2 regions of the Vogesella perlucida genome follow, and region 1 is predicted to be linked to the other one. Evidence: predicted binding sites of a transcription regulator. Region 1 holds the regulator's gene; the other holds the start of a gene.
The links. The regulator NrdR, encoded in region 1, represses ribonucleotide reductase genes. The targets are predictions, from matches to a motif close to AAANACNATATATNGTNTTT.
Positions count from the first base shown of each region.

Region 2: a site for NrdR is predicted at 10,237-10,256, ahead of ACZ9XP_RS10980 (ribonucleoside-diphosphate reductase subunit alpha). Genes of this name have one in related genera too.

Region 1 is NZ_CEETRO010000009.1:38,705-54,768, forward strand. It holds gene ACZ9XP_RS13430 (aminotransferase-like domain-containing protein) at 1-899, shown strand, start outside; gene ACZ9XP_RS13435 (DUF4345 domain-containing protein) at 1,129-1,506, shown strand; gene ACZ9XP_RS13440 (sensor domain-containing diguanylate cyclase) at 1,606-2,538, opposite strand; gene ACZ9XP_RS13445 (carboxypeptidase M32) at 2,849-4,336, opposite strand; gene ACZ9XP_RS13450 (hypothetical protein) at 4,419-5,069, opposite strand; gene ACZ9XP_RS13455 (malate/lactate/ureidoglycolate dehydrogenase) at 5,082-6,140, opposite strand; gene ribD (bifunctional diaminohydroxyphosphoribosylaminopyrimidine deaminase/5-amino-6-(5-phosphoribosylamino)uracil reductase RibD) at 6,148-7,275, opposite strand; gene ACZ9XP_RS13465 (GNAT family N-acetyltransferase) at 7,275-7,817, opposite strand; gene nrdR (transcriptional regulator NrdR) at 8,055-8,510, opposite strand; gene ACZ9XP_RS13475 (NUDIX domain-containing protein) at 8,579-9,100, opposite strand; gene rfaD (ADP-glyceromanno-heptose 6-epimerase) at 9,097-10,092, opposite strand; gene ACZ9XP_RS13485 (DUF924 family protein) at 10,112-10,690, opposite strand; gene rfaE1 (D-glycero-beta-D-manno-heptose-7-phosphate kinase) at 10,717-11,679, opposite strand; gene pyrF (orotidine-5'-phosphate decarboxylase) at 11,693-12,439, opposite strand; gene lapB (lipopolysaccharide assembly protein LapB) at 12,471-13,634, opposite strand; gene ACZ9XP_RS13505 (lipopolysaccharide assembly protein LapA domain-containing protein) at 13,666-13,956, opposite strand; gene ACZ9XP_RS13510 (integration host factor subunit beta) at 14,081-14,374, opposite strand; gene rpsA (30S ribosomal protein S1) at 14,384-16,064, opposite strand, start outside.
Region 2 is NZ_CEETRO010000006.1:201,218-217,281, reverse strand. It holds gene purL (phosphoribosylformylglycinamidine synthase) at 160-4,041, opposite strand; gene ACZ9XP_RS11005 (P-II family nitrogen regulator) at 4,192-4,530, shown strand; gene ACZ9XP_RS11000 (outer membrane protein assembly factor BamD) at 4,766-5,557, opposite strand; gene ACZ9XP_RS10995 (PhoX family protein) at 5,708-7,897, opposite strand; gene rluD (23S rRNA pseudouridine(1911/1915/1917) synthase RluD) at 8,077-9,207, shown strand; gene pgeF (peptidoglycan editing factor PgeF) at 9,197-9,961, shown strand; gene ACZ9XP_RS10980 (ribonucleoside-diphosphate reductase subunit alpha) at 10,413-13,280, shown strand; gene ACZ9XP_RS10975 (ribonucleotide-diphosphate reductase subunit beta) at 13,374-14,573, shown strand; gene ACZ9XP_RS10970 (ParA family protein) at 14,649-15,752, shown strand; gene ACZ9XP_RS10965 (hypothetical protein) at 15,688-16,064, shown strand, end outside.

The DNA.
Region 1 (16,064 bases):
TCACCCACGGTGCCATGGAAGCCCTGCAGCTGGCGCTACGCGCGGTGTGCCGCCACGGCGATACGGTAGGTATCGAGTCGCCCACCTACTTCAACTTGCTGCCGCTGTTTGCCAGCCTGGGGCTGAAGGCGGTCGAGATTCCCACCGACCCGCAGCACGGTCTGTCACTGGATGCACTGGAAATGCTGCTGACAGAAAAACGGGTGCAAGCGGTGGTAGCCATGCCCAATGTGCACAACCCGCTGGGCTGCAGCATGTCTACCGACAACAAGAAAAGGTTGGCCGCGCTGGTAAACCGCCATGAAGTACCACTGATCGAAGATGCGCTATACGCCGAGCTGCAGTTTGGCGACGCCCTGCAGCCGGCGGTAAAAGCCTACGACCAGGGCGGCTGGGTCATCGTGTGTGCCAGCTACACCAAGACGCTGGCACCGGACTTTCGCGTGGGCTGGCTGGAAGGCGGACGTTTTGGCGCAGAGATCAAGAAGCTGAAGTTCGCCAGCTCGATTGCCGAGCCCCTGGTGCTGTGCGAAACGCTGGGGGCGTTTCTGGAGTCGGGCGGCTACGACCACCACCTGCGCTCGCTGAAACGACGCTACACCCTGCACGTGGACAAAGTACGCGCCATGATTGCCGAGCACTTTCCCCCCGGTACCCGCGCCACCCACCCCAGCGGCGGGTTTCTGATCTGGGTAGAGCTACCGGAAGGCTACGACACCGTGCGCCTGTTCGACCTGGCCATTCACGAGCGCATCAGCATCTCGCCCGGCCCGCTGTACTCGCCTAGCGGCCGCTACCGCAACGCGCTGCGCATCTCCTGCTGCCAGCCGCTGGACGACCGCTTTACCAGCGCGCTGCGTACTGTAGGCGAGTTGGCCGCACAGTGCCGCCATCACTGACCCTTTACCCCATCCGGCCGCGCCCCCACGCGGCCAAGTGCTTGCCCGGTGGCCTATGCAGCGTATTGTGTCCGGCAAGCAACACGCCGGATAAGCCAGGCTGTCATGGCAATAAAACCCCGCATTGACCTTGTCTTTACAGCCTGCCGATACTGGCTTGCCGCGGTACGGCATGGCGCCCTGCCCGCAGGCAATCAATGCCAGATAACAATACACAGAGGGTTAATCCATGAATGTGCGGCAGCTATTTCTGATCAGTACCGCTATCGGCCTGGTGCCCATTGCACTGTCCTACGGCCTGGCACCACAACAAAGCTTGGGCGAGCTATTTGGCCTGCAGGTAGATAGCGTTAACGGTTTTCACATTTTTCGCGCCATCACGGGCCTGTACCTGGCGCTGGCACTGTTCTGGGTAATGGGCGCGCTGCGCGCCGGTTTGCGCCAGGCAGCCTTGCTGAGCCTGGTGGTGTTCATGCTGGGGCTGGCGATTGGTCGCGTGGTCAGCCTCCTGATCGATGGCCTGCCCAATACCCTGCTGCTGGTCTACTTGCTACTGGAGCTGGGCATCGGTGTGCTTGGCTTGCTACTGCTTAAACGGCCAGACTGACCCTAGCCACACAAACAAAAAACCTGCTTGCACCACAAGCAGGTTTTTTGTTTGAGCAACCACGCCAGGCAGCTGTTCTCTACCCCTAAGCGCCGACAATCAGGCCATCACGCAGTTGCGCCCGGCAGCCTTGGCACGATACAGCGCCATATCAGCCTGCTGGATCAGGCTGTCCAGCGTAAGCTCCGGCATCATGGTGGCGCAGCCTATGCTCACGCTCAACATGGGCGCGTTTTCCCACGGCAGGGCAATCTGGGATACCAGCGTGCGGATACGCTGCGCCATGGTGATGGCACCGGCCAAAGCAGTAGCAGGGAGCAGCAGCAAAAACTCTTCACCGCCCCAGCGGGCCACGCAGTCGCCCTGGCGTGCGCAGGCTTGCAAAGTAGCGGCCAGCAGGCAGAGCGCCTCGTCACCACAGCTGTGGCCGAAGCGGTCGTTCAGCGCCTTGAAGTGGTCTATATCGCACAGCAGTACGGTAAATGGCTGGTCACGGTGCAAAAAGGCATTGCGCGCCAGCTCCAGCTGCATCTGGGCTTCCCGGCGGTTGGCGAGCTGGGTCAACGGGTCGGTAATGGACAGACGGCGGTTTTCTTCCACCATGCAATGCAGGTCGTGCACGTCGCGAAACGTAACGATATGCCAGGATGGCAACACATCGGCCTTGATCTGGGCTGCCACGATAAACCAGCGCCGTTCACCGTTTTTGCAGCGCACCATGGCACTGGTCTCGGCCACGTTTTCACCGCGTGCCAGGCTATCTTCCACCGCCTGCTGCCATTCACGGGTGATCTGCTGTCGATAAATGGGGTCGGGATACGCCAGCTGGAACCAGCTGAGCATATCGGGCATTTCCTCGGCGGTGTAGCCAATCTGCTGCAGGAATGCCTTGTTGATGAACAGATGGTTGCGCTTGCCCTCCAGTGCCGGGTCCGAGCTGGACACCAGCGCCGGGATGGGAATCACATCCAGGCTATGAAACAGCACCTTTTCGATGTCGTATGGTGCCAAAGCTTGCTGCCCCGTCGACATGTTTTTCCCCTGTCAGGCAGCGGCACACACCAAGGTCAGCCCCGCCTGATAATGTTTTTATGATATCCGGGCGCGTCGCAACGCCCCTTCCCAAGATTTATACTGCTAAACCTGCAAGGGTGAAATAGTGGCATCACATCTTCTTATATTTCGATATATATGCTTCTTATGAGAGAGCCGCCTTATAAATCGGCACATGTAAAATACCCCGCATAACTTCCTTGGAAGCCATTTATGCGGGGTATTATTCCATTCAGACCAGCGATGTCAGCATAATCTGCCACCACCTATCCTGGCCCATCCGGCAGGTTCAGCCCAGATAGCGCGCCTGCAAATGTGCACGGAAATGCGCAGGGTTCAGGCCTTCGCCCGTGGCGCGGCGTACCAGCTCCGGCGTACTCCACAGGCTGGCTTGCTGCCAGATATTGGCCTGCAGCCAATCGAATACCGGTGCCAGGTCGCCTGCGGCAATACGGCTATCCAGGTCCGGGTATTGCTGGCGCAAGGTAGCAAAGTACTGTGCTGCGTACATGGCACCCAGGGTATAGCTGGGGAAGTAACCAAAGCTACCGTCGGTCCAGTGGATATCCTGCAAGCAGCCATTCTGGTAATTGCCACGGGTATCTACCCCCAGATAGGCCATCATCTTTTCGTCCCACAGCGCCGGAATGTCTTCGGCCTCGATCTCGCCTTCGATCAGGGCACGCTCGATCTCGAAACGCAAAATCACATGCGCTGGATACGTCAGCTCGTCGGCATCCACGCGGATATAGCCGGGGCGTACGCGGCTGTACAGCAGGCCCAGGTTGGCCGCATCGAAGGCTGGCTGGTCGCCCAGGTGCTTTTTCACCAGCGGGGCAATCAGCTGCAGGAAAGCCGGGTTGCGGCCCAGCTGCATTTCAAACGACAGGCTCTGGCTTTCGTGTATGCCCATGGAGCGGGCATGGCCCACGGGCAGGTGCGCCAGCTCGCGCGGCAAGCCTTGTTCGTAACGGGCGTGGCCGGTTTCGTGCACGATGCCCATCAGGCTTTGCACGAAGTCATCTTCACGGTAGCGGGTGGTAATGCGCACGTCTTCGGCCACGCCTCCGCAGAAAGGGTGTACCGATACGTCCAGGCGGCCGGCGTCAAAATCAAAACCGAGCAAGCCCATCACTTCGATGCCCAGCGCACGCTGTGCCTCAATGGCAAACGGCCCCTGCGCTTGCTGTACGTGTTCGCCGGCCTGCTTGTGCATGGTGTCGCGGATCAGGCCTGGCAGCCAGCTTTTCACGTCGTCGAAAATGCGCTGCACTTCGGCGCTGTTCATACCCGGCTCGTACAGGTTCATCAGCGCGTCGTAGCGCGATACGCCGGTGGCGTCGGACAGGTATTGCGCTTCCTCGCGCGACAGCTTGACCACCTCGCGGAAGTTCTGCAGGAAACCTTGCCAGTCGTTGGCCTTGCGCTGGCTGCGCCAGGCGTGTTCGCAGCGGCTACCGGCCAGGCTCTTGGCTTCGACCAGGCTGGCTGGCAGCAAGTTGGCGTTTTGCCACTCGCGGCGCATTTCGCGCAGGCTGGCTTGCTGTACCGGTGCCAGCGCTTCGCTGGCGGCGGCATCAAACAGCGGGGTCAAGGCCGGGTCGGTCAACGTGTGGTGCATCAGCACCTGCAGCTCGGCCATGGCGGCGGCGCGGGCATCGTTACCTTTGGCGGGCATCATGGCAGCTTGGTCCCAGCCGGCCATGGCGGCCAGATGCTGATAGCGGTACAGGCGGGTAAAGGCGGTTTCCAGCTGCAGGTAGGCGGAATGGGTCATGGCAGGCACCTTGGGTAATCAAGGCTGCGATGATGCCTGCTGCCGCGCTGCGCGGCAATTGTCTGTTCGGACGGTGGCCGGCTCAGCCAGGGCGCGGGGTGGCGCGCACGTCGGCGTCCGGGAACGATATCCAGTAGTAGAAAAACTCGCGCGCAATGGCCAGAAAGGTATCACGTGCCTGGCTATCGCCCAGGTGCAGCAGCATGGCGTCGATGGCGGTGCGGAAGCTGTCCGGGTGGTGCGGGTGGCCATGCAGCAGGTAGAGCAGCGGGCGAATCAGGTCACCGCGCTCGGCCAGCATGCCCTCGTCCGAACCCAGCTCGTACAGCTGCCCCAGGTAGATGTCCAGCGACGGCGGGTAGCGGCTGAAGCCTTCGCTCACCATGCGCTGTTGCAGGCTTTCAAAACTGCCGTGCGCCGGTAGCCGGATATGGTGGGTGGTAAAACCGTCGCGGGCATTGAGCGCGGCCAGCTTTTTAACGTCATCCAGCCAGAAATAGTAATACTCGCGCGCCGCTGTCATGGCGCCGGCGCGGTCGTCTGGCGGGCATAGCGACAGCAGGGCATCTACCGCGGCGCGGTAGATATCGGCCCCGCCGCGCTGGCTGCGCAGGATCTGGTTCAGCCGCGCCAGGATACGGCGGCGATAGGCCACCACCTCGGCCCCCGCGCCCTTGCTGTCCAGCAGGCGCAGATACGCGTCCAGCGCATCGTCCATTTTATCCTGAGGCATGATGTGGCTTCCTTACAGCAGCTCGGGGGTGGCCACGCCTGCGCTGCGCGCAGCAGCCAGGATGGCGGCCCATTCATTATCCGACATCTCCACTCCCTGCTGCGCTGCTTCGGCAGCGCGCTGGCGCTCCGGCTCGCCCGCCAGCATCAGCGGCAGCTGCCCGGCGGGGGGCGGCGAGCTGCGGATATAGGCCGCCATGGCATCGTACTCCTCGCGCAGCCAGCTCACGTCGGCGACGGCCTCCGGGTCGATGATGATGGCGGTCAGGTTGTTCACAATACCGCCCAGGCGGGCATTGCCCGGCTGCAGCGTACCGCCGCCCGACAGCAAACCGGCCAGGAACTCGATAGCCGCCACCAAGCCACCGCCCTTGTGTGCCGCGATGGGGCGCAGCGCCCCGGTAGGCTGCTCATGCATAGCGGCTGGGTTGGCCGTGGGCAGGCCGGCGGCGTCCAGCATGACTTCTTCATCAAAGGTCTTGCCTGCCAGGTAGGCCACGCGCGTTTTGCCGTAGGCCACCATACTGGTGGCAAAATCGAGGATGAAGGCCGGCTCGCGCTCGCCCGCCGGAAACGCCACGCACAGCGGGTTGGTGCCAAAGCGCGCTGCGGAGCCACCGAACGGCGCCACCAGCGGCTGGGGAAAGTCTGTCACGTTGACAAAAAACAGCCCGACTTTACCCGCCGCAGCCACCTGCTCGCCGTAGCTGCCGATGCGGCCCATATGGTGGCTGTTACGCACGGTCAGCAGCACGATGCCAGTGTGGGCGACGCGCTCGATAGCGGCGTCCACTGCCTCTCGCACCACGCGCTGGCCGTAGCCACGCTCGCCGTCAAATTGCAGAATCGCCCCGCTGTCGTTCAGCAGCCAGGCCGGTTCACCCGGCTGCAAAGTACCATTGCGCACACTGTCCACATAGAAAGGCAGCATGCCCACGCCGTGGCTGGGGTGGCCTTTCAGGTTGGCCGCCACCAGGTGCTGCGCCACCACATCGGCTTCTTCATTGTTGGAGCCCAGCGCCAGCAAGGTGGCGTGGGCCAGGCGGTACAGCGTGTGTTCGGTCAGCAGCATGCGGGGCTTAGCTCAGGTTAGGGTTAGGCTGCAAGGTCAGGCGCAGGTCGCGGCCAACCATGCGGGTGTCGCTGATGTGCAGCGGCAGCTTGTCATCCAGCGACTGCAGCGCAGGCCAGGCAAACAGCCCGCGTGCCGCATCGCCGGCCAGATAGGGCGCCAGATAGAGCACGATATCGTCTACCAACCCGGCTTGTGCCAGCGCGCCGTTCAGGCCGGCGCCGGCTTCTACCATCAGCTGGTTAATGCCATCGGCCGCCAGGCTTTGTAACAGCGCAGCCAGGTCAACGTGCTGATCTGGCGCAGGCAACACGCGTATTTGTACGCCGCGCGCCAGATACGGCGCGTGCTGCTGGCTATCGGCCACCGTGGTGACCAGCAAGGTGGGCGCCACGGCGGTATCGTAAATGCGCGCCGCTGGCAGCGTGGCCAGGCGGCTGTCTACCACCACGCGCAGCGGCTGGCGCGGCACGGCCACCTCGCGCACGGTCAGCTGCGGGTCGTCGGCCAGCACGGTGCCACTGCCGGTGAGGATGGCGCAGTTGGCCGCACGCAGCTGCTGCACATCCAGGCGGGCGTCGGGGCCGGTAATCCACTGGCTGACGCCATTCAGCAGCGCTGTCTTGCCATCCAGCGTGGCGGCGGCTTTCAGCGTGACCCAAGGGCGCTGGCGTGTAACGCGCGACAGGAAGCCACGGTGTACCTGCTGCGCCTCGGCTTGCAGGCAGCCCGCTACGGCGGGGATACCGGCCGCGTTGAGCATGGCAATGCCACGCCCGGCCACCTCGTGGTACGGGTCCACCATGGCGGCCACCACGCGGCCGATGTTTTCCTTGATCAGCCGCTCGGCGCATGGCGGGGTACGGCCGTAATGGCTGCACGGCTCCAGCGTGACGTAGGCGGTAGCACCGGCGGGGCTGTGGCCCCGGGCGTAGCAGTCCTTGATGGCCTGGATTTCGGCGTGGTCGCCGCCGACACGCAGGGTAGCGCCCTCGCCAATGATCTGGCCGTCGCGCACCAGCACGCAGCCTACACCGGGGTTGGGCGCGGCACGACGGGTAGCGGCGGCAGCCAGGCGCAGCGCCTGCTGCATGTATTGGTAGTCTTGCGGCTGCAAGTCCAGCGCCGTGCTCATCATGCCTGGCCTTGCGCGCTACGCCAGTCGGCGGCGAGCAAGCTGTAGATGCGGGCATCCCAGAAGCGCTCGCGGATGCGCAGATAGCCGCGCAGCACACCTTCCTGGGTAAAGCCGCTACGCTCGGCCACCGCGCAGCTGCGCAGGTTGGCTGCCGCGCTCACGATATCCACACGGTTCAAGCCCAGCTCGGCAAACGCGGTATGCAGCACCTGAGCCAGTGCCTGTGGCAGGTAGCCGCGGCCAACGTAGGCGTCGGCCAGCCAGTAGCCTACGGAGCCGTGCAGGTTCAGCAGGCTCACGCCGTGCAGGTCGCACACACCGGCGGGCTGGCCGTCGGCCACGATCAGCCAGGTGTACACACGGCCAGCGTCACGCTCGGCTTGGGTATGCTGGATAAAGGTAAGCGAATCGGCGGGGCTGCGGGTGGTATCCACCCAGGGCAGCCACTGCGACAGGCTGTCGCGGCTGCTGTCTACCAGGGCAAACAGCGCATCGGCGTCGGCAGGGTCAAGCGGGCGAAGGGTAATCGGGGAGGTCATGTCAGGCTTTCTTATGGAACTGCGAGCCCACAGACTAAGGTTGGCCGCAAGCCAGCGTCAAGCCTGTGCAGGCAGCGGCGCGTGTGATGCGCACCATGGCACCCAGCGCGCTAGCCGGCTGTGGCAAAAGACGCACGCCCTGCCCTCCTGCACGTAGCGCCCATGAAAAACCCTGCCGCGCAGGGCAGGGTTGTCTAGTTCACCGCGCCATGGCGGCCACTACGGCCTGGGCCGGCCTTAGCCTTTGCCCTGTATTTCCTCGATGGCGTCGGTGAACTCGGAAATATCCTGGAAGCTCTTGTACACCGAGGCAAAGCGCACGTAGGCCACTTTATCCAGCTTGGCCAGCTCGTTCATCACCATTTCGCCGATATAGCGGCTGGACACCTCGCGCTCGCCCAGCTGCAGCAGGCGCTGGCTGATGCGGTTGATGGCGTCGTCTACCAGCGGGGTGGACACCGGGCGCTTGTGCAGCGCGCGCAGGAAACTGGTGCGTACCTTTTCCACGTCGAACTCGGTGCGATGGCCGCCGGTTTTCACTACTTGCGGCATGCGCACTTCGGCGGTTTCAAAGGTTGTAAAGCGCTTGTCGCAGCTGGTGCAGCGGCGGCGGCGACGTATGCTGCTGCCGTCTTCGCTGACGCGGGAATCTACCACCTGGGTATCGGCGCAGCCGCAGAAGGGGCATTTCATGGCTTTACAATCCTGGCTATTTCAATAGCCTGATGTTATCAGCTATCGCCGCCATACAACAGTAATGCTCATTTTTTGGGCAAAAGCGTGTCGCCATCGCGCACGTCATGCCGGGTGGCTTGTGCGTCGCGCGCATCGGCGGCGGCCAGGATGGCCGGCAGGTGCTCGGGGAAAACCGGCTGTGGCGCGGCGGCCAACGCTGCACTGTCAAACCAGCGCCCTGCCCCCATGCTGGCCTGCTCCTGCTCGCTCCAGCCGTCTTGCAGCAAGGCGATGCGGCCAACCCGCACATGAAAGTAATGCTCGTCGGCCCATACCTCGCGGCCATCCGGCAGGCGCATGGCAAACTGCCGCCGCGCCAGTGACTCGCCGGGGTCAGCCAGCGGGTAGCCGGTTTCCTCCCGGCACTCGCGGCAGGCGGCCTCGGCCAGGCTTTCGCCTGCGTGCACGCCACCACCGGGGGTGAACCAGTAAGCAATACGGCCGCCCAGAGCGGGCGGCCGATAGGGGAACAGCAACACCGCGCCATCGGGATTGCGCAGCAGCAAACGGGCGGCTACGCGTACCGGCAGGGCGGCGTGTCGGCTCATCGGCTCATCAGCCAGTCCACGTAGCGGTCTACGCCCTGCTCTACGGTGAGCATGGCATCGCTGTAACCGGCGCTGCGCAGCTTGCCGATATCGGCCTGGGTGAAGCTCTGGTACTTGCCTTTCAGTGCGTCCGGGAAGTCGATGTATTCCAGAATGCCCTGCTCTACCAGCTCCGGCAGCGTCAGTGCCGGTTTGCCTTCGTGGCGACGGCAGGCGTTGACGGTGGCCACGGCCACGTCGTTGAAGGGCTGCGCGCGGCCGGAGCCCAGGTTGAAGATGCCGCTCTTGTCCGGGTTGTCCAGGAAGTACAGGTTCACCTTCACCACGTCTTCTACCGACACGAAATCGCGGCTCTGGGTGCCGTCAGCGTAGCCGTCGTAGCCACCAAACAGCTTGACCTTGCCGGTTTCACGGTACTGGTTGAAGTTGTGGAACGCCACCGAAGCCATGCGGCCTTTGTGCTGCTCTTGCGGGCCGTACACATTGAAGTAGCGGAAGCCGGCCACTTGCGCGGTCAGGCCTTCGGCCATGCGGCGGCGCAGGATCTGGTCGAACAGGAACTTGGAGTAACCGTATACGTTCAGCGGGCCTTCAAACTGGCGGTCTTCCTTGAAGGTGGTGCCCTTGCCGTAAGTGGCGGCGCTGCTGGCGTACAGGAAAGGGATTTCCTCGGCCTGGCAGAATTCGAACAGCTCCAGCGTGTACTGGTAGTTGTTCTCCATCATGTACTTGCCGTCGTGGTTCATGGTGTCGGAGCAGGCACCCTGATGCAGGATGGCGGTGATTTCGCCATCGAAATCGCCGCTGCCGATCAGGCTGATGAAGTCTTGCTTGTCCAGGTAGTCGCTGATTTCGCAGCCCACCAGGTTCACGAACTTGTCACCCTTGCTGAGGTTGTCCACCGCCAGGATGTCGGTTTCGCCACGCGCGTTCAGCGCCTTCACGATATTGGAGCCGATAAAGCCGGCCGCGCCGGTAACCACGATAGTCATGCTTGTTCCTTGTATGCGTTCAGAAGGCGCTGCCTGGCTGGGCCAGAAATGACAGCTCGTCCTGGGTAGACGGCCGCCCCAGCGCCGCATTGCGGTGCGGGAAACGGCCGAAACGGGCGACGATCTCGTGATGCCGCCGGGCAAAATCGATTAAATTGTCGCGCCCCGGGCTGCCCTGCGGCAGGCTCTCGAAGCAGCGCACGGATGCTTCCTGGTCGGCCAGCTGCTCGCTGTGTTCCAGCGGCAGGTAAACAAACCAGCGCGCCACCGGCGGCAGCCGGATATCCAGCCGCGCCGCCAGCGCGGCATGGCTGGCTGCCAAAGCCTGCGCATCGGTGGCAAAAGCCTGCGCCTGGCCTCGGTACAGGTTGCGCGGAAACTGGTCGGCCACGATCAGCCAGGCCAGCACCTGGCGCGCGTCGCTGGCGTCGTGCTGCAGCGTGCCGGCGGCCAACTGGGCCAGCAAAGGGGCAAACCGCTCGCGGATGATGCCGTCGAACACCGGGTCTTTCTTGAACCAGGCATCACGTGGCAGGGCCAGCATGTCATCGCTGCTGCCCCCGAACCAGAACTGCAGCACTTGCTCGTACCAGGCCATCATCCGCTCCTTGCTAAACAGGGTGGTTACAAGGCAAACAGCTCGCGCTGGTGGCACACGGCGGTGCCCAGCTTGGCCACCACAATACCGGCTGCGGCATTGGCCAGGCGCATGGCCCGCGGCATGTCCAGCCCTGCGGCCAACATCAGACCCAGGGTGCCAATAACGGTATCGCCTGCGCCGGACACGTCGTACACCTCTTGCGCCAGCGTGGGCTCGTGCACGGCACCCGCTTCACGATAGAGCGTCATGCCCTCTTCGCTGCGCGTCACCAGCAGCGCGTCCAGCTGCAGCTGGCTGCGCAGCGCCTGTGCCTTGCTGGCCAGCTGCTCGTCGTTCTGCCAGCTGCCAGCTACCTGCTTGAACTCGCTACGGTTAGGCGTGAGCAGCGTGGCGCCGGCGTACTTGCTGTAATCGTCGCCTTTGGGGTCGATCAGTACCGGTTTGCCGGCGGCGCGCGCCAGTTCGATCATGCGGCTTACATGGGTCAGGCCGCCTTTGCCGTAGTCGGACAGGATCACCACGTCGTGTTCGGCCACGATGGCAGCGTAGTCGTCCAGCTTGTCGGCCAGAATCTCGTGGCTGGGCGCGTCTTCGAAATCCAGGCGGATCAGCTGCTGCTGCCGCGCCACCACACGCAGTTTGATGGTGGTGGAAATACCGGGGTCGCGCTTGAACGACGGGGTAATGCCATCGCTTTCCATCAGACGTGTCAGCGCGGTAGCGGCTTCGTCGTCGCCTACCACGGACAGGATGGTCGCCTTGCCGCCCAGGCTGGCAATATTGCGCGCCACGTTGGCCGCACCACCGGCACGCTCTTCCATGCGAGCGATCTTGGCCACCGGCACCGGGGCTTCGGGCGAAATGCGCGATACGTCGCCAAACCAGTAGCGGTCCAGCATCACATCGCCCACCACCAGCACACGGCTATCGGCAAGGCGGCGGGTCAGGTCTTCCGGGCTCAGGCCCAGCTGTTGCATCAGGGTCATGGGCTACCTCGGCTCAGGCCAGACTGGCCTGGTAGGCCTGGATATCAGCATTGATCTTGTTCAGCACCATCAGCGGGTCGTCGGCACGGGTGATGGGGCGGCCGATCACCAGGTAGTCGGAACCGGCTTGCAGCGCGGCGACCGGCGTCATCACGCGGCGCTGGTCGTCGGCGGCGCTATCGGCCAGGCGGATGCCCGGCGTTACCAACTTGAAGCCCTGGCCCAGCTCGGCTTTCAGTACGCCGGCCTCCTGTGCCGAGCACACTACGCCATCCAGGCCGCTATCGCGGGTAAGGCGTGCCAGGCGCAACACGTGCTCTTGTGGCGGCACGGTAATGCCGATTTCCATCAGGTCGGCTGCGTCCATGCTGGTGAGCACGGTCACGGCAATCAGCAGCGGGCGCTGGCTGTACTGTGCCAGTGCTTCGGCCGAAGCCTCCATCATGCGGCGGCCGCCACTGGCGTGCACGTTCACCATCCACACACCGGCTTCGGCGGCCATTTTGCAGGCGTGCGCCACGGTGTTGGGGATGTCGTGGAACTTCAGGTCCAGAAACACCTGGAAGCCGCGTGCGGCCAGCTGCTCCAGCAGCTGGGGGCCAGCGGCGGTAAACAGTTCCTTGCCTACCTTGAGGCGGCACTGCGAGGGGTCCAGACGGGAAGCAAAGGCCAGTGCGGCGTCTGCGGTGGCAAAATCAAGCGCCACCAGTACCGGCGAATTAACGTTGGCCGCAAAGCCATGTGCCATTAACGGGTTCATGTTTTCCTGTCTTTCTTGTCGCGTATTCGGTTCAGTGGTTTTCGGAGCGGTTAGGCGTAAAGCTTTCCCACTCACCGCAGGCGGGGCAATGCCAGAAGAAGGCCCGCGAGCGGAAGTTGCAGCGTTTGCAACGGTGTACGGTCAGGCGCTGTGCGTGCTTCATGATCAGCGCACGTGCTACTTCGGCGTCCAGGCGGCCTTCGGTACTGAGCTCGTCCATCTGCGATTCCACCAGGCGGTAAACCCCCAGCAGGCTCGGACGGGCGTGTACCGCCTCGCGGGCAGCTTCCAGCGCACGGGCTTCGCCTTCGTAGGTGGCCACCTTCTGGTACAGCAGGTCGGTGAGCTCCAGCTGCGAGAAGGTGCGCTGATAGCCGCGCAGTAGCGCAATGCCTTCCTGCGGCTTGCCCAGCGCCTCGTAGGCGTCAAACAGGCGCTCGGCCACCATGGCCAGATATTCGTAGTTTTGCTTTTCGATGGCTTGCCACGCGGCAATGGCAGCCTCGTGCTGGCCCTGTGCCGTTTCGATATCGCCCAACAGAATGCTGGCACGCACGCATTTACGGTTGGCCGCAAAGGCGTTCTTCACCGCTTCGCGTGCCTTGTCGAAATCAGACTGGTACAAGGCCCCTTGTGCCAGCTCGCAATAAAACTGCGCCACTTCGTGCTGGAAGCTGTGCGCATCGCTGCGCAGCTCCAGCGCGGTGGCAATGGCTTTGGCCCAGTCGCGGTCTTGCTGGTAGATGGACAGCAACTGCTCGCGCGCAGCGCGGCCCATGGTCTGGCTATCCAGCAGCTTCACCAGGATTTCTTCGGCACGGTCTACCAGACCTGCCTTGTGAAAGTCTTGCGACAGCTCGAAGCGCACCAGCGCTTTTTGCTCGCGCGTCAGGTCAGGCAGCTCCAGCACCTGCTGGTGCAGACGGATGGCGCGGTCATTCTCGCCACGGCGGCGGTACAGCTTGCCCAGGCTGAGCTGCACTTCCAGCGCGTGCGGGTGGGCACGCGCCACTTCGGACAGCGAGCGCGCGGCCACATCGGTCTGGTCATCAACCAGCGCATCCAGGCCTTTATAAAAACCGGCAGGTACTTCACGTGCCTGCTTCAGCACTGCACGCATGTCTACGCGTGCGGCGAACCATCCCAAACCGAAAAAGGCCGGGAACAGTAACAGCCACCACAAATCGATATCCAAAATTCAACCTCGGAGCAAAAAACAGGGTGGCCTAGTCGGCCAGGGCATCGCTGGGGTCTACCACCACCTTGCTGCCCTGACGGGAGCGCAGCTCTTTCTTGAGCTGCGACAGCTCGCGGCGTACGCGCAGGGAATAGGCAAAGGTGGCCACCAGGCCAATCAGGGCGCCTGCTACAAAGAAAATCAGCAGCAGCAGAATGAGCGGGGCTTGCCAGCTCTGGCCAAAGAACAGCTTGAATTCCACCACGGCGCTGTTTTGCACCGTCACGGCAATCAGCAGTACCAGTACGAGCAGCTCAAACAAGCGGAAGAGATAACGCATCGGGGGCTTTCGCATCGTCGCAATGGTGCAAGTTTAAACGAAAGCGACACCCCTCCCAAGTAAAGCGCAGATAAAAAAAGCGCCGCAGACAAGCTGCGGCGCTTTGGGACAGGCAAAAAACTGCTTAGTCGTTCGAACCGGTCAGATCAACCCGCTCTCTCAGTTCTTTACCTGCCTTGAAGTGAGGCACGTATTTCTCAGGAACGACAACGCTGGAGCCAGACTTGGGATTGCGGCCCATCCGCGGCGGACGGTAGTTCAGATCGAAGCTACCAAAACCGCGGATTTCGATCCGCTGCCCTTTTGCCAAGCTGCTGGCCATTGCATCCAGAATGGTTTTAACAGCCAGCTCAGCATCTTTGGCGACCAACTGAGGATAACGCTCGGCAAGCCTCGCTATAAGCTCAGATTTGGTCATGTCCATCACTTATTCGTTGCCGCCGGACAGTTTAGCCTTCAGCAGTGCGCCCAGGCTGGTGGTACCAGCGGAAACGTTGGAGTCGCCAGCGCCGATAGCAGACATGGCTGCTTTCTCTTCCTGAGCGTCCTTGGCTTTGATAGACAGGCTGATAGCACGGGACTTGCGATCAACAGCGATGATCACAGCCTCAACTTCGTCGCCTTCTTTCAGAACCGAGCGAGCGTCTTCAACGCGGTCGCGGGACAGTTCGGAAGCACGCAGGTAGCCTTCAACGTCGGTGTCCAGAGTCACGGCGGCGCCTTTGGCGTCAACGGTCTTCACGGTACCTTTAACCAGCGCGCCTTTGTCGTTCATGGCTACGTAGTTGTTGAACGGATCGCCTTCCAGCTGTTTGATGCCCAGGGAGATACGCTCTTTTTCCACGTCGATGGACAGAACGATGGCTTCAACCTCGTCACCCTTCTTGAACTTGCGCACAGCGTCTTCGCCGGTTTCGTTCCAGGACAGGTCGGACAGGTGTACCAGGCCGTCGATACCGCCAGGCAGGCCAACGAACACGCCAAAATCGGTGATCGACTTGATCGCGCCTTTCAGCTTGTCGCCTTTCTTGAAGTTGTCAGCGAACTCGTTCCATGGGTTAGCCTGGCACTGTTTCATGCCCAGGCTGATACGACGACGGTCTTCGTCGATTTCCAGGATCATCACTTCTACTTCGTCGCCAACCTGAACAACCTTGGACGGGTGTACGTTCTTGTTGGTCCAGTCCATTTCGGACACGTGTACCAGGCCTTCGATGCCTTGTTCGATTTCCACGAACGCGCCGTAGTCGGTCAGGTTGGTTACCTTGCCGAACAGACGGGTGCCGGACGGGTAACGACGGGACAGGCCCACCCACGGATCTTCGCCCAGTTGCTTCAGGCCCAGGGATACGCGGTTTTTCTCCTGATCGAACTTCAGGACTTTGGCTTCTACTTCGTCGCCAACGGCCAGAACTTCGGACGGATGCTTAACACGGCGCCATGCCAGGTCGGTAATGTGCAGCAGACCATCGATACCGCCCAGGTCAACGAACGCACCGTAGTCGGTGATGTTCTTGACGATACCTTTGATGATGGCACCTTCACGCAGGGTTTCCAGCAGCGCTTTGCGCTCTTCGCCCAGGGTTTCTTCCAGAACAGCGCGGCGGGAAACAACAACGTTGTTACGCTTGCGGTCCAGTTTGATAACCTTGAACTCAACTTCTTTGCCTTCGTACGGGGTGGTGTCTTTCACCGGACGTACGTCAACCAGGGAACCCGGCAGGAAAGCGCGGATGCCGTTAACCATAACGGTCAGGCCACCTTTGACTTTGCCGCTGATAACGCCGGACAGGATCTTGCCAGCTTCCAGAGCCTCTTCCAGGTCAACCCATGCAGCCAGACGTTTGGCTTTTTCACGGGAGAGCTTGGTTTCGCCAAAGCCGTTTTCCAGGGAGTCGATCGCAACAGTAACGAAATCGCCGATAGCAACTTCAACTTGGCCGTTGTCGTTCTTAAACTCTTCAACCGGGATCAGGGATTCGGACTTCAGACCGGCGTTAACAGTCACGAAGTTGGAATCGATGCCAACGACTTCAGCGGTGATTACTTCACCAGCACGCATTTCTTGCAGAGCCAGGCTCTCTTCGAACAGGGCGGCGAAGCTATCC
Region 2 (16,064 bases), on a different contig from region 1:
AATGGTCTGGCGCTTTTTGCATTGTCATCGCGGTAAATGATGGCAGCTCCGCCCATTTCAAGCGCGGCCATCGTGAATACGATCACCCTGCGACTTGGCAGGAGGTAAAGAAAACGCCCCGACTCGTCGGGGCGTTTTGCTATCAGCGTGCGGCCAACCTTAGCCGATCCAGCGGCGTGCGCTGGCAAACATGCGGAACCAGCCGCCGTTTTCGCCCCAGCTTTCCGGGTGCCAGCTGTTTTGCAGCGTACGGAACACGCGCTCCGGGTGCGGCATCATGATGGTGAAGCGGCCATCCGGCGTGGTCACGCCGGTGATGCCTGCCGGCGAACCGTTCGGGTTCATCGGGTAGGTTTCGGTGGCCTGGCCGTTAAAGTCCACATAACGCAGTGCCGTCAGCACTTGCGCCTGTGCGCCCGGGGCAAACACTGCGCGGCCTTCACCGTGCGATACCACTACCGGCAGCTTGGAGCCGATCATGTCTTGCAGGAAGATGGACGGCGACTCGGTGACTTCCACCATCGCGAAGCGGGCTTCAAACTGTTCGGACGCGTTGCGCTTCAGCTTGGGCCAGTGCTGCGCGCCAGGGATGATGTCCGACAGGTTGGACATCATCTGGCAGCCGTTGCACACGCCCAGGGCAAAGGTGTCGCTGCGACCAAAGAAGGCTTCGAACTGCTCGCGCGCCTGGCCGTTGAACAGAATGCTCTTCGCCCAGCCCTCGCCCGCACCCAGCACGTCGCCGTAGCTGAAGCCACCGCAAGCGGCCAGGCCTTTGAAGTCGGCCAGCTGTACACGGCCGGCAATCACGTCGGACATGTGTACGTCTACCGCCTCGAAACCGGCACGGGTAAAGGCAGCACCCATTTCGATCTGGCCGTTCACGCCCTGCTCGCGCAGGATGGCGATGCGTGGGCGTGCGCCGGTGGCAATAAACGGTGCTGCCGGGTTGTCTTCGGTATTGAAGGTCAGCTCGGCAAACAGGCCACGCGAGGCTTCGTCGGCAATCTGCGCGTATTCGCTGTCGGCACCCGCCGGGTTGTCACGCAGGCGCTGCAGGCGGTAGCTGGTTTCCGACCAGGCTTGCTGCAGGGCCACGCGGCTCTGGGCAAATAGCTCGTCTTCGCCATGCACCAGGCGCAGCACGCCATCGGTAGCCGGCATGCCGATCACCGATACGTTGGCCGCCAGGCCCATGATCTCGAAGCGCTTCAGTACGTTGTCGATTTCATCGGCAGCCACTTGCAGCACCGCACCCAGCTCTTCGTTGAACAGTACCGCGTTTACGTTGGCCGCATCGCCACCGGTCAGCATGGACAGCTCGACTTGCGCGCCCAGATGGCCGGCAAAGCACATCTCGGCCAGCGTGGCGAACAGGCCGCCATCGGAACGGTCGTGGTAGGCCAGCAGCTTGCCGTCTTCTACCAGCGATTGCAGTACGGTAAAGGCAGAAGCCAGCTTGTCGGCGCTGTCCACGTCCGGCGCCTGGCCGTTCATGTCGTTCCACACCTGGCCGAAGATGGATCCGCCCAGGCGGTTTTTGCCCTCGCCCAGATCCAGCAGCAGCAAGGCGCTATCGGCAGCGCGCAGCTGCGGGGTCACGGTCTTGCGTACGTCGGCTACAGGGGCAAACGCCGAGATGATCAGCGACAGCGGTGCGGTCACGGCTTTTTTGTCGCCGCCCTCTTCCCAGACGGTTTTCATCGACAGCGAGTCTTTACCTACCGGGATGCTCACGTCGATAGCTACGCACAGGTCGGAGATGGCTTTGACGGTGGCGTACAGCTTGGCGTCTTCGCCCGGGTGGCCGGCAGCGGCCATCCAGTTGGCAGACAGCTTCACATTGCCCAGCTCGCCCACGTTGGCCGCAGCCAGATTCAGCAGCGATTCGCCTACCGACACACGGCCGGCGGCCGGGGCGTCGAACAGGGCCGCCGGGGTGCGCTCGCCCATGGACATGGCTTCGCCCAAGGTGGTGTTAAAGCCCATGGCCGTCACGGCCACGTCGGCTACCGGCACCTGCCACGGGCCAACCATCTGGTCGCGGGCGGTCATGCCGCCTACGGTACGGTCGCCAATGGTAATCAGGAAGCTCTTGTCGGCTACAGTCGGGTTGCGCAGCACACGGTAGGCCGACTCTTTCAGGTCGTACTGGGTGGCATTCAGCGCGGCAGTGTTCACCGGCACGGTTTTCACGTCGCGGGTCATGCGCGGTGGTTTGCCCAGCAGCACTTCCAGCGGCATGTCGACCGGATTGTTATCGAAGTAGTCGTCGCGCACTTGCAGGTGGCCGTCGTCGGTGGCCACGCCCATCACGGCAAACGGGCAACGCTCGCGCTCGCAGATCTCGGTAAAGGTGGCCAGGTCTTCCGGCATCACTGCCATCACGTAACGCTCTTGCGATTCGTTCGACCAGATCTGCATCGGGGTCATGCCTTTTTCTTCCAGATGCACTTTGCGCAGGTGGAAGATGGCACCACGGCCGGCGTCGTTCACCAGCTCGGGGAAGGCGTTGGACAGGCCGCCGGCGCCCACGTCGTGAATGGACACGATAGGGTTGGCCGCACCGCGCTGCCAGCAGCGGTCGATCACTTCCTGACAGCGGCGCTCGATTTCCGGGTTGCCGCGCTGTACCGAGTCAAAGTCCAGGTTTTCGCTGTTGGCGCCGGTATCCATGGAGGATGCTGCGCCGCCGCCCAGGCCGATCAGCAGGCTGGGGCCGCCCAGCTGAATCAGCAAGGCGCCTTCAGGAATCTCGTTCTTGAAGATTTGCTGCTCCTGGATGTTGCCCAGGCCGCCGGCGATCATGATGGGCTTGTGGTAGCCACGGCGCTCGCCCTGGAAGGTGTCTTCGAAGGTGCGGAAGTAGCCTGCCAGGTTCGGGCGGCCGAATTCGTTGTTGAACGCGGCGCCGCCAATCGGGCCTTCGATCATGATGTCCAGCGCCGACGCGATGCGGCCTGGCTTGCCGTACTGCTGCGCTTCCCACGGCTGCTGGAAGCCAGGAATGTTCAGGTTGGACACGGTAAAGCCGGACAGGCCAGCTTTCGGGCGCGAGCCGCGGCCGGTAGCGCCTTCGTCGCGGATTTCGCCGCCGTTACCGGTAGACGCGCCGGGGAACGGGGAAATCGCTGTCGGGTGGTTGTGGGTTTCCACCTTCATCAGGATGTGGGTCGGCTCTTCGCTGAAGGCATAGGTATGGCTGCCTGGCTGCGGGTAGAAGCGCTCGATGGTGGCGCCATCGATCACCGACGCGTTGTCCTTGTAGGCTACGCGGGTGCCCTGCGGGTGGGCGTCGTGCGTGTCGCGAATCATGCGGAACAGCGACTTGCCCTGCTCTACGCCGTCAATCACGAACTGCGCGTTGAAAATCTTGTGGCGGCAGTGCTCCGAGTTGGCCTGGGCAAACATCATCAGCTCGACATCGCTAGGGTTGCGCTGCAGCTTGATGAAGTTTTCTACCAGGTAGTCCACCTCGTCCGGCGACAGGGCCAGGCCCATGTCGGCGTTGGCCGCGTCCAGCGCAGCCTTGCCACCACCCAGGATATCCACGGTGGAGAGTGGTTGTGGGTCAACATGCACGAACAGACGGTCCGCGTCGGCCAGGCTGGCCAGCACGGTTTCCGTCATGCGATCGTGCAAGAGGCCCGCCAAACGCTGGCGAGCCTCTTCGGTAAACGGGGTGGTGGTCTGGATGTGGTACGCAATGCCGCGCTCGATGCGCAGGACATTTTCCAGGCCACAGTGGCGAGCGATGTCAGTCGCTTTGGACGCCCACGGTGACAAGGTGCCCAAACGGGGCGTAACCAGGAAAAACTCACCCGTTGGTTCCTGTGCCAGCGGCGGTTCGCCATAGGTCAGCAGTTTTTCCAGCACGGCAACTTGTGCCTCGGATAGTGGCGACTCGCTTTCGGCGAAGTGCCAGTATTCGGCGGCAATAGTCAGGTCTGGTAGACCCGCTTCGCGCGCATTGGCCAAGAGTTTATCAAGTCGGAACTGGGACAGGGCGACGCCGCCCCGCAGCTTAAGAATGTGCGACATTGTATACCCGCAACAATGGAGACAAGGATCAGGAAAGCGCGTAATAATACACGCAATCCCCCGCTTTTATAAGGCCGCAGGTGGAATATTGCCAGACAATCATGCTGCCAACAGCCCGCTTTGCCCTATCCATACAAGGAGTTGCGATCCATGAAAAAAGTCGAAGCAGTCATCAAACCGTTCAAGCTGGATGAAGTGCGCGAGGCTTTATCTGACATTGGCATCAATGGTCTGACCGTTACCGAGGTGAAAGGCTTCGGCCGCCAGAAAGGCCATACCGAGCTGTACCGTGGTGCCGAATACGTGGTGGATTTCCTGCCCAAGGTGAAAATCGAAGTGGTTATCGCCGACGATCTGGTAGATCGCGCTATCGAAGCCATCATCCAGACTGCGCGTACCGGCAAGATCGGCGACGGCAAGATCTTTGTCTACCCGGTAGAGCAAGTGGTGCGTATCCGCACCGGCGAAACCGGCGAAGACGCGGTGTAAGCACACACCCAGGCAAGGCGTTGGTATGGCACGGCCATGCCTGCCCTTGCCCATCCGGCCAAAAAAAAAGACCGTCTATGCGACGGTCTTTTTTGCTTGTGCGGCAAGGCGCAGGGCTGCGGATTCAAGAGCTTGCGTGGTGCCGCCCTGCCTTGCTGGATCCATTACAAGCTTGATCGGTGCTGCTTGTGCAGCCCGAAAGACCGTTTGTGCAACGGTCTTTTTGCTTTCCGGCTTAGCCCCAGAACTTCCACCAGGGTTGGCCGCGGTATTCCCACGGCTGGGTCAGGTAGGCGCTTTGCGGAAAGTTCAGTGCCAGAATGCGGCGGGTATCGGCCTGCAGTGTGTCCATGCCCAGCTTGCCGTAAGCCTGCACCATGATGGCCAGTGCCTCTTCGTTGTGGCCGGTATTGGCGTAGGCCTGCACCACGGTCTGGGCGCGGTTGGCCGCAGCCAGCCAGGCTTCGCGCTTCATGTAGTAACGGGCTACGTGCATTTCGTGCCCGCCCAGCGCGGCGGCCAGATGCTGCATCTTCTGCGTAGCGTCTTCTGCATAGCGGCTGGCTGGGTAGCGGGTAATCAGCTCGCGAAAATCGTTAAACGATTCACGGGCGGCTTTCGGGTCGCGCTCGCTAATGTCCTGGCCGGTGGCGCGCGCCAGGAAGCTGGTGTCGTCGTTAAAGTGCACCAGGCCTTTCAGGTAGTACATGTAGTCGGCACTGGCGTGCGCCGGGTACAGGCGCAGAAAGCGGTTGGCCGCAGCAATGGCCAGCTCCGGCTCGTTATCCTTGTAATGCGTATAGGCTTGGTCCATCAGCGCTTGCTGCGCGTGGCGGCCGTAAGGGAAGCGTGCCTGCAAGGTTTCATAAAGCTTGAGGGCGCGGGTGTAGTTGCCGCCATTCAGCTCGTCGCGGGCTTCGCTGTAGATCTGGTCTACCGTCCAGCCACGGGTTTCGTCCTGCGGCTCCACCGAGGCACAACCTGCCATCAGTACGACGGCCAGCAAGGCTACAAAGCTTTTTTTCATGAGGTGTCCTTGTTTGACTGCGCACGATTATAACCAAAACTGCTGTTTGCGCACGCCCGGCAGCGGTTTCTTGCTGCCATCTGCGCCGTTGCCATGAAAAAACCGCCTGCCGGGCGAGCCGACAGGCGGTGTGGCCAGTACAGCCTGGCCTTAGGTGCCGATACGGCCACCGTCATTCTTGGTGATCATCACGGTCGCCGAGCGGGGGCGCTGGCCGGCACCATAGCCGCTATTGGACGGCCACTGGCTGACATACTTGCTCGGGTCGCCCAGGTCGCTGACTGCGGTACCTTCGCCCGGGTGCTGGATGTTGACGAACATTACCTTGCCGTCCGGTGTTTCTGCCACGCCGGTAACCTCGCAGCCTTTCGGGCCTACCAGGAAACGCTTCAGCGTATCGGTGGTGGGCTTCTTGCCGACATAGGTATCCACCAGCACGCTACCGTTGGCTACCGACACCTTGCCGCCGTCGCCTACGCGGCCAGGCAGTGCGGCCAGCATCTGGTCGTTGGTCATGTCACTGTAGTTGCCATCGTCGGTCTGGATCCAGCAAATGCCGGTGCTTTCGGCAAACTGCAGGCCATCCGGGCTGGAAAAGTCATTCACATCGGTCAGGCCGGACAGGTTGATGCTGGCAATGGCGCCCGCTTCGGAGCCAAACAGATACACGTCCCACTTGAAGGTGGTGGCATTGGCATCGCCCTGCTCGGCCAGACGCAGGATGTGGCCGTTCACGTTGCCGCGCTGGGTGGTGGTGCCATTCTTGACGTCGGTGTAGCTGCGCGGGTTGGCCGCATCTACAACCTTGCTGGCATCGCTACCGCTGGTCACGCGGCCGCTGTTATTGGTCAGCGTAAAGTAGATGTCGCCGGTGGTCGGGTGGGTAGAGCTCCACTCCGGGCGGTCCATTTTGGTGGCGCCAGCGGCGTCGGCCGCGATGCGGGCGTTTACCAGAATATCGGCCTGGTCGGCAAAGGCGTAGCTGGCATAGCCGGCAATCAGCGGGTTGGCCATGGACAGCTCCAGCCAGGTGCCGGTGCCGTCGGCGTTGAACTTGGCCACGTACAGCTTGCCGTTATCCAGATATTTGTCGCCGGTGGCCATCGGGTCGGCCGGTTTGGCGTCGGCCGGGTCCCACACGGCGTTCGATACATACTTATAGATATATTCGAACTGCGAGTCGTCGCCCATGTAGATCGCCAGTGGCTTGCCGGTTTTCAGCAGCGAGAATGCAGCGCCTTCGTGGGCAAAGCGGCCGGTAGATGTACGCTTCTTCACCACGCTGTTGCGGTCGTAGGGGTTGATTTCGGTCATATACCCCTGGCCGTTGATCTCGTTGCGGTAGTCGGTGGCGGCGGTGCCGGCCGCATTGGCGGTGATGTCCCAGCGCACGTAACGGTCGTCGGTGCCGGCGGTTTCCCAGCCGTAGCGGCTGCTGGCACCCGCCGCACGGCCATAGCGTGTCAGCGCGGCGATTTCTTTGGCGCTGCGGGCGGCGGCGTCGCTGCCGCGCTTGAAGTAGCCGGACCAGTTTTCTTCGCCGGTCAGCAACGTGCCCCACGGGGTTTTGCCCGTGCCGCAGTTATTCAGCGTGCCGCGGGTGCGGGTGCCATCGGTCGAAAACTTGGTCACCAGCAGGCTGCTGCCGCGTGCCGGGCCAGCCAGTTCGATGGTGGTTTCGGCAGTAACGCGGCGGTTGAACGGGCTGGTTTGCACGGTGGCAAAGCGGCCGTTACTGCCTTTGGCCACCTCGACGACCGATACGCCGTGGCAGGCGATCTCGATATCTGCCTCGGCGGCCGGGCGTGGTAGCGCGGTGGGGCCGGCGGTAAACAAGGTGGTCTGGTCGATGTACTCGTGGTTCATGGCCAGCAGGCCGCGGCTGGCGCCAGCCTGGTCGGCTTTGCCGGCGGCATTCAGGCCAAAGTACTGCATGCCGTCGTGGTGGTCGCCGGCGCGCTGATCGTAGCCGGTGTCGGTGCCATCGTTCTTGAATGCGGCTACGCCGGCAAACAGCGGGTCGCCTTTGGCGTAGATCACGCTGGCGGTATAGCCCTCTGGCACGATAAAGGCATCGGCCAGGCTCTTGGCGACCGGCTTGAAACCCAGCAAGGTTTCGCTAGCGGCGGCCGGCGCGCTGCTGCCAGCGCCACCCAGGCCCAGACAGCCGGTGAGCCCCATGCTGCCAAACACGGCAGCGCCGGCCGAGCCCAGCATAAAGGTGCGGCGGCCCATGCGCGCAGCCAGGATGTCCTGCATGGTGGGGTTGTTCGAGGTGTTGTTGCCGATATCGTCCGGGTCGGCGCCGTTCGGCAGCGGGGTGAAGTTGTTTTTGCTCATGGCACTATTTAATAGGTGGTTGATTGGTTTGAAACAGCTGTTTGATGGTATGGGCTAATGATTACCCCGCCATGAAGCGCCAGTTTCATACCAGTTACCTGTCATCTAGCTGCCACGCCAACAGGACAAGCTGGCCAGACTGCTTTAAAATCGCCCGATTTACCTCACGCCACAAAGCCATGAACGAACAAGACATTCTCGCCGACGAACTGCTGGACGACGATATTGCGGACAGCGAAGGGGAAAGCGGCGCCGGCGGCGAGGCGCAGCAACTTTCCGTACCTTACGAATTTTCCGGCGAACGCCTGGATGCGGCGCTCACCAAACTGCTGCCCGACTACTCGCGCAGCCGCATGACCCAGTGGATCAAAGACGGCAAGGTGCTGCTGGACGGCAAGCACATGCCCGGCAAGACCAAGCTCCTGGGTGGCGAAGTCATCACTGTAGAAGTGATCCCGCAGCCCGAGGCGCTGGCCTACACCGCCGAGCCGGTAGACTTCCCCGTGGTGTACGAAGACGAACACATCATGGTGATCAACAAGCCGGCAGGCCTGGTGGTACACCCGGCGTCCGGCAACTGGACCGGCACCCTGCTGAACGGCCTGCTGCACCGCAACCCCGAACTCACCCACATTCCGCGCGCCGGTATCGTGCACCGCCTGGACAAAGACACCTCCGGCCTGATGGTGGTGGCCAAGACCCTGCTGGCGCAAACCGATCTGGTACAGCAGCTGCAGGCGCGTACCGTGAAGCGCATCTACCGCTGCGTGGCCACCGGCGTGGTGCCCTACGATGGCAAGATCGAAACCCTGATCGGCCGCGACCCGCACAACCGCCTGAAAATGGCCGTGCTGCGCTTTGGCGGCAAACCGGCCATTACCCACCTGCGCGTGCTGGAACGCTACGAAGACTTCAGCTACGTAGAGTGCAAGCTGGAAACCGGCCGTACCCACCAGATTCGCGTGCACATGCGCGAAGCCAAGCACCCGCTGGCCGGCGACGCCACCTATGGCAACCCGCGCCACCACGGTAGCGAAGCGGCCGACGCCGCCGTCAAAGCCCTGGCGCGCCAGGCGCTGCACGCCTACTCGCTGGCACTGGTGCACCCGGCTACCGGCAAGGAAATGGGCTGGAAAGCCCCGTTGCCGGACGACATGAAACAGCTGCTGGCCCTGCTGCGCGCCGAACGCGACGAAAAATTTGCCGCCGCCAACGCCAAAGCCGCCGCCAAGGCCGAAGCGCTGGATGAAGAAGACGACGATGACTGGGACGACGACAACTACGATGTCGAAGTGCACTATGTTCGCTAAGCCTGTGCACGCGCCCGCAGCAGACACCGGCTGGTTCACGCCAGCCTGGCCCGCTGCGGCCAACGTGGGCAGCCTGGTCACCACCCGGCACGGTGGCGTCAGCCCCGCGCCCTACGCCAGCCTGAACCTGGGCGACCACGTAGGCGACGACGCGGCCAACGTCGCAGCCAACCGCGCCCTGCTGCGCGCTACGCTGCCCGCCGAGCCCGCCTGGCTGCAACAGGTACACGGCATTGCCGTAGTGGACGCCGCCACGGTAGCGCCGGGCAGCGTGCCGGTAGCCGACGCCAGCGTTAGCCGCACCCCCGGTGCCGTGTGCGCCGTGATGACCGCCGACTGCCTGCCCGTGCTGCTGGCCGACCGTGCCGGTACCGTGGTGGGCGCCGCCCACGCCGGCTGGCGCGGCCTGTGCGGTGGCGTGATCGAAGCCACGCTGGAGGCCATGCAAGTCGATGCGGCCAACGTCATGGCCTACCTGGGGCCGGCCATTGGCCCCGAGGCCTTCGAGGTGGGCGCCGAGGTGCGCGCCGCCTTCATGGCGCACGACAGCCATGCCGCTGCTGCATTCGAGCCTATCGCCGACGGCAAATACCTGGCCGACATCTACCTGCTGGCGCGGCAAAGGTTGGCCGCAGCCGGCGTGACGGCCATTTACGGCGGTGACGCCTGCACGGTGATCGAGCGCGAGCGCTTCTTTTCCTACCGGCGCGACCAGGTCACCGGCCGCATGGCCAGCCTGATCTGGCTTGGCTAAACACAAGATATAGTGTTCAAGGGCGGTAAAAACCGCCCTTTTTGCATTTTGGGCGTCGCAACAGCGCAACAGCCGTCATACAACCGCCACTGTGGCAAAACCGACCCAGCTGCAAACCCTTGTTGTAGCTAGCTCCGCTGCACGCCCCCGGCAGGCCGTAAAAAATAGTTTGCCGCGCAAAGCCAATACTGGCGCGGCTTTCAGCTTTTTAAGGCAGCTGTCAAGACTTGTCCCGCACACACTTCACCACTAGAATTTGCGTCACCTTCCGGTCAAAACAGCATATATTGTGTTTGTGCACAGCTGGCGCACAGCTTTTCAACAGAGTTGTCCACAGCCCGCCTGCCACCACCGCTGCGCGACCCCTTCCGCCCGCGTGCCGCATGCCAAAAACACATGCCCGCCGCCGCCGGAAGCATCGAATAACCTACCCATCACGAGGGCAATGACAATGCCACTGACCACTACCGACGCCAACACCGCCGCCGAACTGGGCCGCGCAGCCGCGCCACAAGCCGACTACAGCCAGTACAAGACCATTCGCCGCAATGGCGCCGTGGTGGCATTCGAGCCGGTAAAAATCTCTATCGCCATGACCAAAACCTTCCTGGCGGTAATGGGCTCGCAAAGCGTGAACTCCGCCAGCATCCGCGACAAAGTGGCACACCTTACCGAGTCGGTGGTCAGCGCCCTGATGCGTCGCAAACCGGAAGGCGGCGCCATCCACATCGAAGACATCCAGGACCAGGTAGAGCTGTCGCTGATGCGCGCCGGCGAGCACGACGTGGCCCGCGCCTACGTGCTGTACCGTGACCAGCGCTCGCAAGAACGCGCCGCCCGTGGCGAAGCCCTGCACCAGATCCAGATCAACGTGATCCGCAAAGATGGCCGCAAGCTGCCGCTGGATGTGGCCCGCCTGCGCGCCACCATCGAATCCGCCTGCCAGGGCCTGGCCGCCACCGACGTGGACGCCATCCTGTCCGAAACGCTGAAGAACATCTACGACGGCGTACCGGAAGAAGAAGTCAACAAATCGTCTATCCTGGCTGCCCGCGCCCTGATCGAACAAGACCCGGCCTACGATTACGTGACCGCTCGCCTGCTGCTGGGCAATATCCGCCTGGAAATCCTGGGCGAAGCCATCAGCCAGGAAGAAATGGGCCAGCACTACCCGCTGTACTTCCCTAGCTATGTGAAAAAAGGCATTGCCGCCGAGCTGCTGGACGAAAAGCTGGGCGAATACGACCTGAAAAAACTGGGCGCCGCGCTGAAACCGGAACGCGACCTGCAGTTTGGCTACCTGGGCCTGCAAACCCTGTACGACCGCTACTTCCTGCACATCGACGACACCCGCATCGAAATGCCGCAGGCTTTCTACATGCGTGTGGCCATGGGCCTGGCGCTGAACGAAGTGAACCGCGAAGAAAGCGCCATCGCCTTCTACAACGTGCTGTCCAGCTTCGACTTCATGTCGTCCACCCCTACCCTGTTCAACGCCGGTACCCGTCGTAGCCAGCTGTCCAGCTGCTACCTCACCACCATCGCCGACGACCTGGACGGCATCTACGAAGGCATCAAGGAAAACGCCCTGCTGTCCAAGTTTGCCGGTGGCCTGGGTAACGACTGGACCCCCGTACGCGCCATGGGCAGCCACATCAAAGGCACCAACGGCAAATCGCAAGGCGTGGTGCCGTTCCTGAAAGTAGTCAACGACACCGCCGTGGCCGTGAACCAGGGTGGCAAGCGCAAAGGCGCCGTGTGTGCCTACCTGGAAACCTGGCACGCCGACATCGAAGAATTCCTGGAGCTGCGCAAGAACACCGGCGACGACCGCCGCCGCACCCACGACATGAACACCGCCAACTGGATCCCCGACCTGTTCATGAAGCGCGTGATGGAAGGTGGCGAGTGGAGCCTGTTCTCGCCTAGCGAAACGCCAGACCTGCACGACATCTACGGCCAGGCCTTCGAAAAAGCCTACACCGCCTACGAGCAAAAAGGCCGCAACGGCGAGCTGCGCGTATTCAAGCAGATCCCGGCCCTGAGCCTGTGGCGCAAAATGCTGACCATGCTGTTCGAAACCGGCCACCCATGGGTTACCTTCAAAGACCCGTGCAACATCCGTAGCCCGCAGCAACACATGGGCGTGGTACACAGCAGCAACCTGTGCACCGAAATCACCCTGAACACCAACGACGACGAAATCGCCGTGTGCAACCTGGGCTCTGTGAACCTGGCACGCCACCTGAAACAAGGCGCCAACGGCCCCGAGCTGGACACCGAGAAGCTGCAACGCACCGTACGCGTGGCCCTGCGCATGCTGGACAACGTGATCGACATCAACTTCTACCCGGTGAAAAAAGCACGCAACTCCAACCTGAAGCACCGCCCGGTAGGCATGGGCATCATGGGCTTCCAGGACTGCCTGCACCAGATGCGCGTACCGTACGCCAGCGACACCGCCGTCGAGTTTGCCGATATCTCCATGGAAGCCGTGGCCTACTACGCCTACCTGGCTAGCACCGAGCTGGCCGAAGAGCGCGGCCGCTACCCATCGTACAAAGGCAGCCTGTGGGACCGTGGCATCCTGCCACACGACAGCATCAACCTGCTGGCAGCCGAGCGCGGCGGCTACCTGGAAATGGACCGCAGCGAACGCATGGACTGGAGCAGCCTGCGCAAGCGCATCGCCGAACACGGCATGCGTAACTCCAACGTGCTGGCCATTGCCCCTACCGCCACCATCGCCAACATCATTGGTGTGTCTGCCTCCATCGAGCCGACCTACCAGAACCTGTTCGTGAAATCCAACCTGTCCGGCGAATTCACCGTCACCAACGAATACCTGGTGCGTGACCTGAAAAAACTGGGCCTGTGGGACGAAGTGATGGTTGCCGACCTGAAATACTTCGACGGCAGCCTGGGCCGCATCGACCGCGTACCGGCAGAGCTGAAAGCCATCTATGCCACCGCGTTCGAAGTAGACCCGAGCTGGCTGGTAGAAGCCGCCAGCCGCCGCCAGAAATGGATCGACCAGGCACAATCGCTGAACCTGTACATGGCCGGCGCATCGGGCAAGAAGCTGGACGAGCTGTACAAGCTGGCCTGGGTAAAAGGCCTGAAAACCACCTACTACCTGCGCACCCTGGGAGCCAGCTCCGCCGAGAAATCCACCGGTCGTGGCGGCGAACTGAACGCCGTACCGGTAGCAGGCGGCGCAGCCGCAGCACCCACCCCGGCAGCCGTGGTAGACACCACCCCGGCCACCGATGCCAAGTTCTGCAGCATCGACAACCCGGACTGCGAGAGCTGCCAGTAAGGCAAACGGGCTGATTCATCCGTAACCCGGATCGGTAGCCCGGATAAGGCGCCAGCCGCATCCGGGGAATCAGGTAAAACACAAGCCCACAGGTTGGCCGCATGCGGCCAACCCATCCTCAAGCCGGTTGCCCCCAGCCGGTTTCGGGATGACGCGGCGCCCTCCCACCGGACGGCGCGCCAGAAACACGATCAAACCCATACAGCATCCGGAGCAAGAATAATGAGCCTGTCCTTCGACGACACCCCCGCTACCGCCACCCCAGCCGCCACCGCCGCCGGCCGTGTAAACGCCGTAGACAAACGTGTGATCAACGGCAAAACCGACGTGAACCAGCTGGTACCGTTCAAACACAAATGGGCATGGGAAAAATACCTGGCCCAGTGCGCCAACCACTGGATGCCGCAAGAAGTCAACATGCAGCGCGACATCGAACAGTGGAAAACCGGCCAGCTGTCCGAAGACGAAATGCGCATCGTCAAGCGCAATCTGGGCTTCTTTGTTACCGCCGACAGCCTGGCCGCCAACAACATCGTACTGGGCACCTACCGCCAGATCACCAGCCCGGAATGCCGCCAGTTCCTGCTGCGCCAGGCCTTTGACGAAGCCATCCACACCCACGCCTACCAGTACATCGTGGAAAGCCTGGGCCTGGACGAAGGCGAAGTGTTCAACGCCTACAACGAAATCAAATCCATCCGCGACAAAGACGAATTCCTGCTGCCGTTCATCAACGTGCTGTGCAACCCGGAATTCAAGACCGGCACCCTGGAAACCGACCAGACCCTGCTGAAATCGCTGATCGTGTTTGCCTGCATCATGGAAGGCCTGTTCTTCTACGTCGGCTTCGTGCAGATCCTGGCGCTGGGCCGCCAGAACAAGATGACCGGCGCCGCCGAGCAGTACCAGTACATCCTGCGCGACGAGTCCATGCACTGCAACTTCGGCATCGACCTGATCAACACCATCAAGCTGGAACAGCCGGAAATCTGGACCGACAGCTTCAAGGCCGAGATCACCGAGCTGTTCAAGCACGCCGTAGAGCTGGAATACGCCTACGCCGAAGACACCATGCCACGCGGCGTACTGGGCCTGAACGCCAGCATGTTCAAGGAATACCTGCGCTTCATCGCCAACCGCCGCATGCAGCAAATCGGCCTGGACCAGCTGTTCCCCGGCGTAAACAACCCGTTCCCGTGGATGAGCGAGATGATCGACCTGAAGAAAGAGAAAAACTTCTTCGAGACCCGCGTGACCGAGTACCAGACTGGCGGGGCGTTGAGCTGGGATTGATATTGCATTTTTATTGACATGTACTTATGCAAAAGGCACACTCTTGAGTGTGCCTTTTTTTTGGGATGAACAATTATGCCTTGCAAGACATTATCAATTTTTAATAATAAGGGTGGTGTCGGCAAGACTACGCTGACATTCCACTTGGCACATGCTCTAGCAGAGTTAGGGAAAAAGACATTAATTGTTGACCTAGACCCTCAATGCAACCTGACGATTTTGGCGATGGATCACGAAGAGCTGCATGCCATATGGGAAGCGGAAGATTCATTTATATCCGATTTCCAAGCTGCTCTCAATACCAATGGGCAAGAGAAGCTAGACACTTTACTTCAGACAACACGAACAATTCACTTCCTTCTTAAGCCGACTGAAGATGGTCAGTCAGACCTTCCAAGCATGCCAGAGCCACAGGTCCTTTCTAAAAATCTTCATTTAATACCTGGTCGACTCACACTGCACACCTATGAAGAGAAAATTTCAAATCGATGGTCAGATGCATTGAGAGGCGATCCACTCGCCATTCGTACCATATCGAAACCAAGAATAATTGCCTTGGAGTATGCAAGAAAAAATAACTATGATTTTGTTATCTTCGACACCTCTCCGAGTCTAGGCATTCTAAATAAGACCGTAATATCTACCGTTGATGGCTTTGTAATACCATGCGGCCCAGATATGTTCTCCCTGTATGGAATTAGGAATATTGGAAATTCTTTAAAAGCGTGGAAAAAAGACTTTGAGATACTTCACAAATTACTACCCGAAGATAAGAAAAAGTACTTCCCCGAGAACTTTGTCAAGCTGCTTGGGTATACAATATATAACGCTAAAAAATATGCAAGCAAAAGTAATAGATGGGACCTTGCCACTGCTCATTTTAACTACGCCGAACAGATACCAGTATTAATATCGAGCTATATTGAGAAAGCCATCTGGGAAAACATCCCAATTGAAATCCTAAGAGAGCCCATAGGTGGCACTGCTGTTATGCATACTCACAACACTCTTCCGAATATGGCTCAAAAATATCACACACCCATGTGGAAAGTGCCGTCAAGTTCATATCTCGAGCCAGATGATGTATCAACTGTCTCTGGAAATAGATATGCATATGAAAGCACGCGATATAAGTATATTGAACTTGCTGAATTCTTACTCCAACGAATGGGGGACTGACATGCAAGAAGATCAAAATAATGAAATTATTTCAATTTACAGAAATCGATACGCCGAATTCAATTATTTACTTGGCACGGTGGCTAACTACTTCACCAATCACCCCACTGGGAAAGTTGGTGTTCATACGGTAAGATCAAGGGTTAAATCTGAAGACAGCCTAATTGACAAGATCAAAAGGAAAGAGAAAAAAGGAATATTGGTAACGCCAGAAAATTTATTCCGAGAGATAACGGATATCGCAGGCTTGCGCATATTACATCTCAGATCTAGCGATTTTGTACAGATACACAACTCCATTTTGAAAATGAA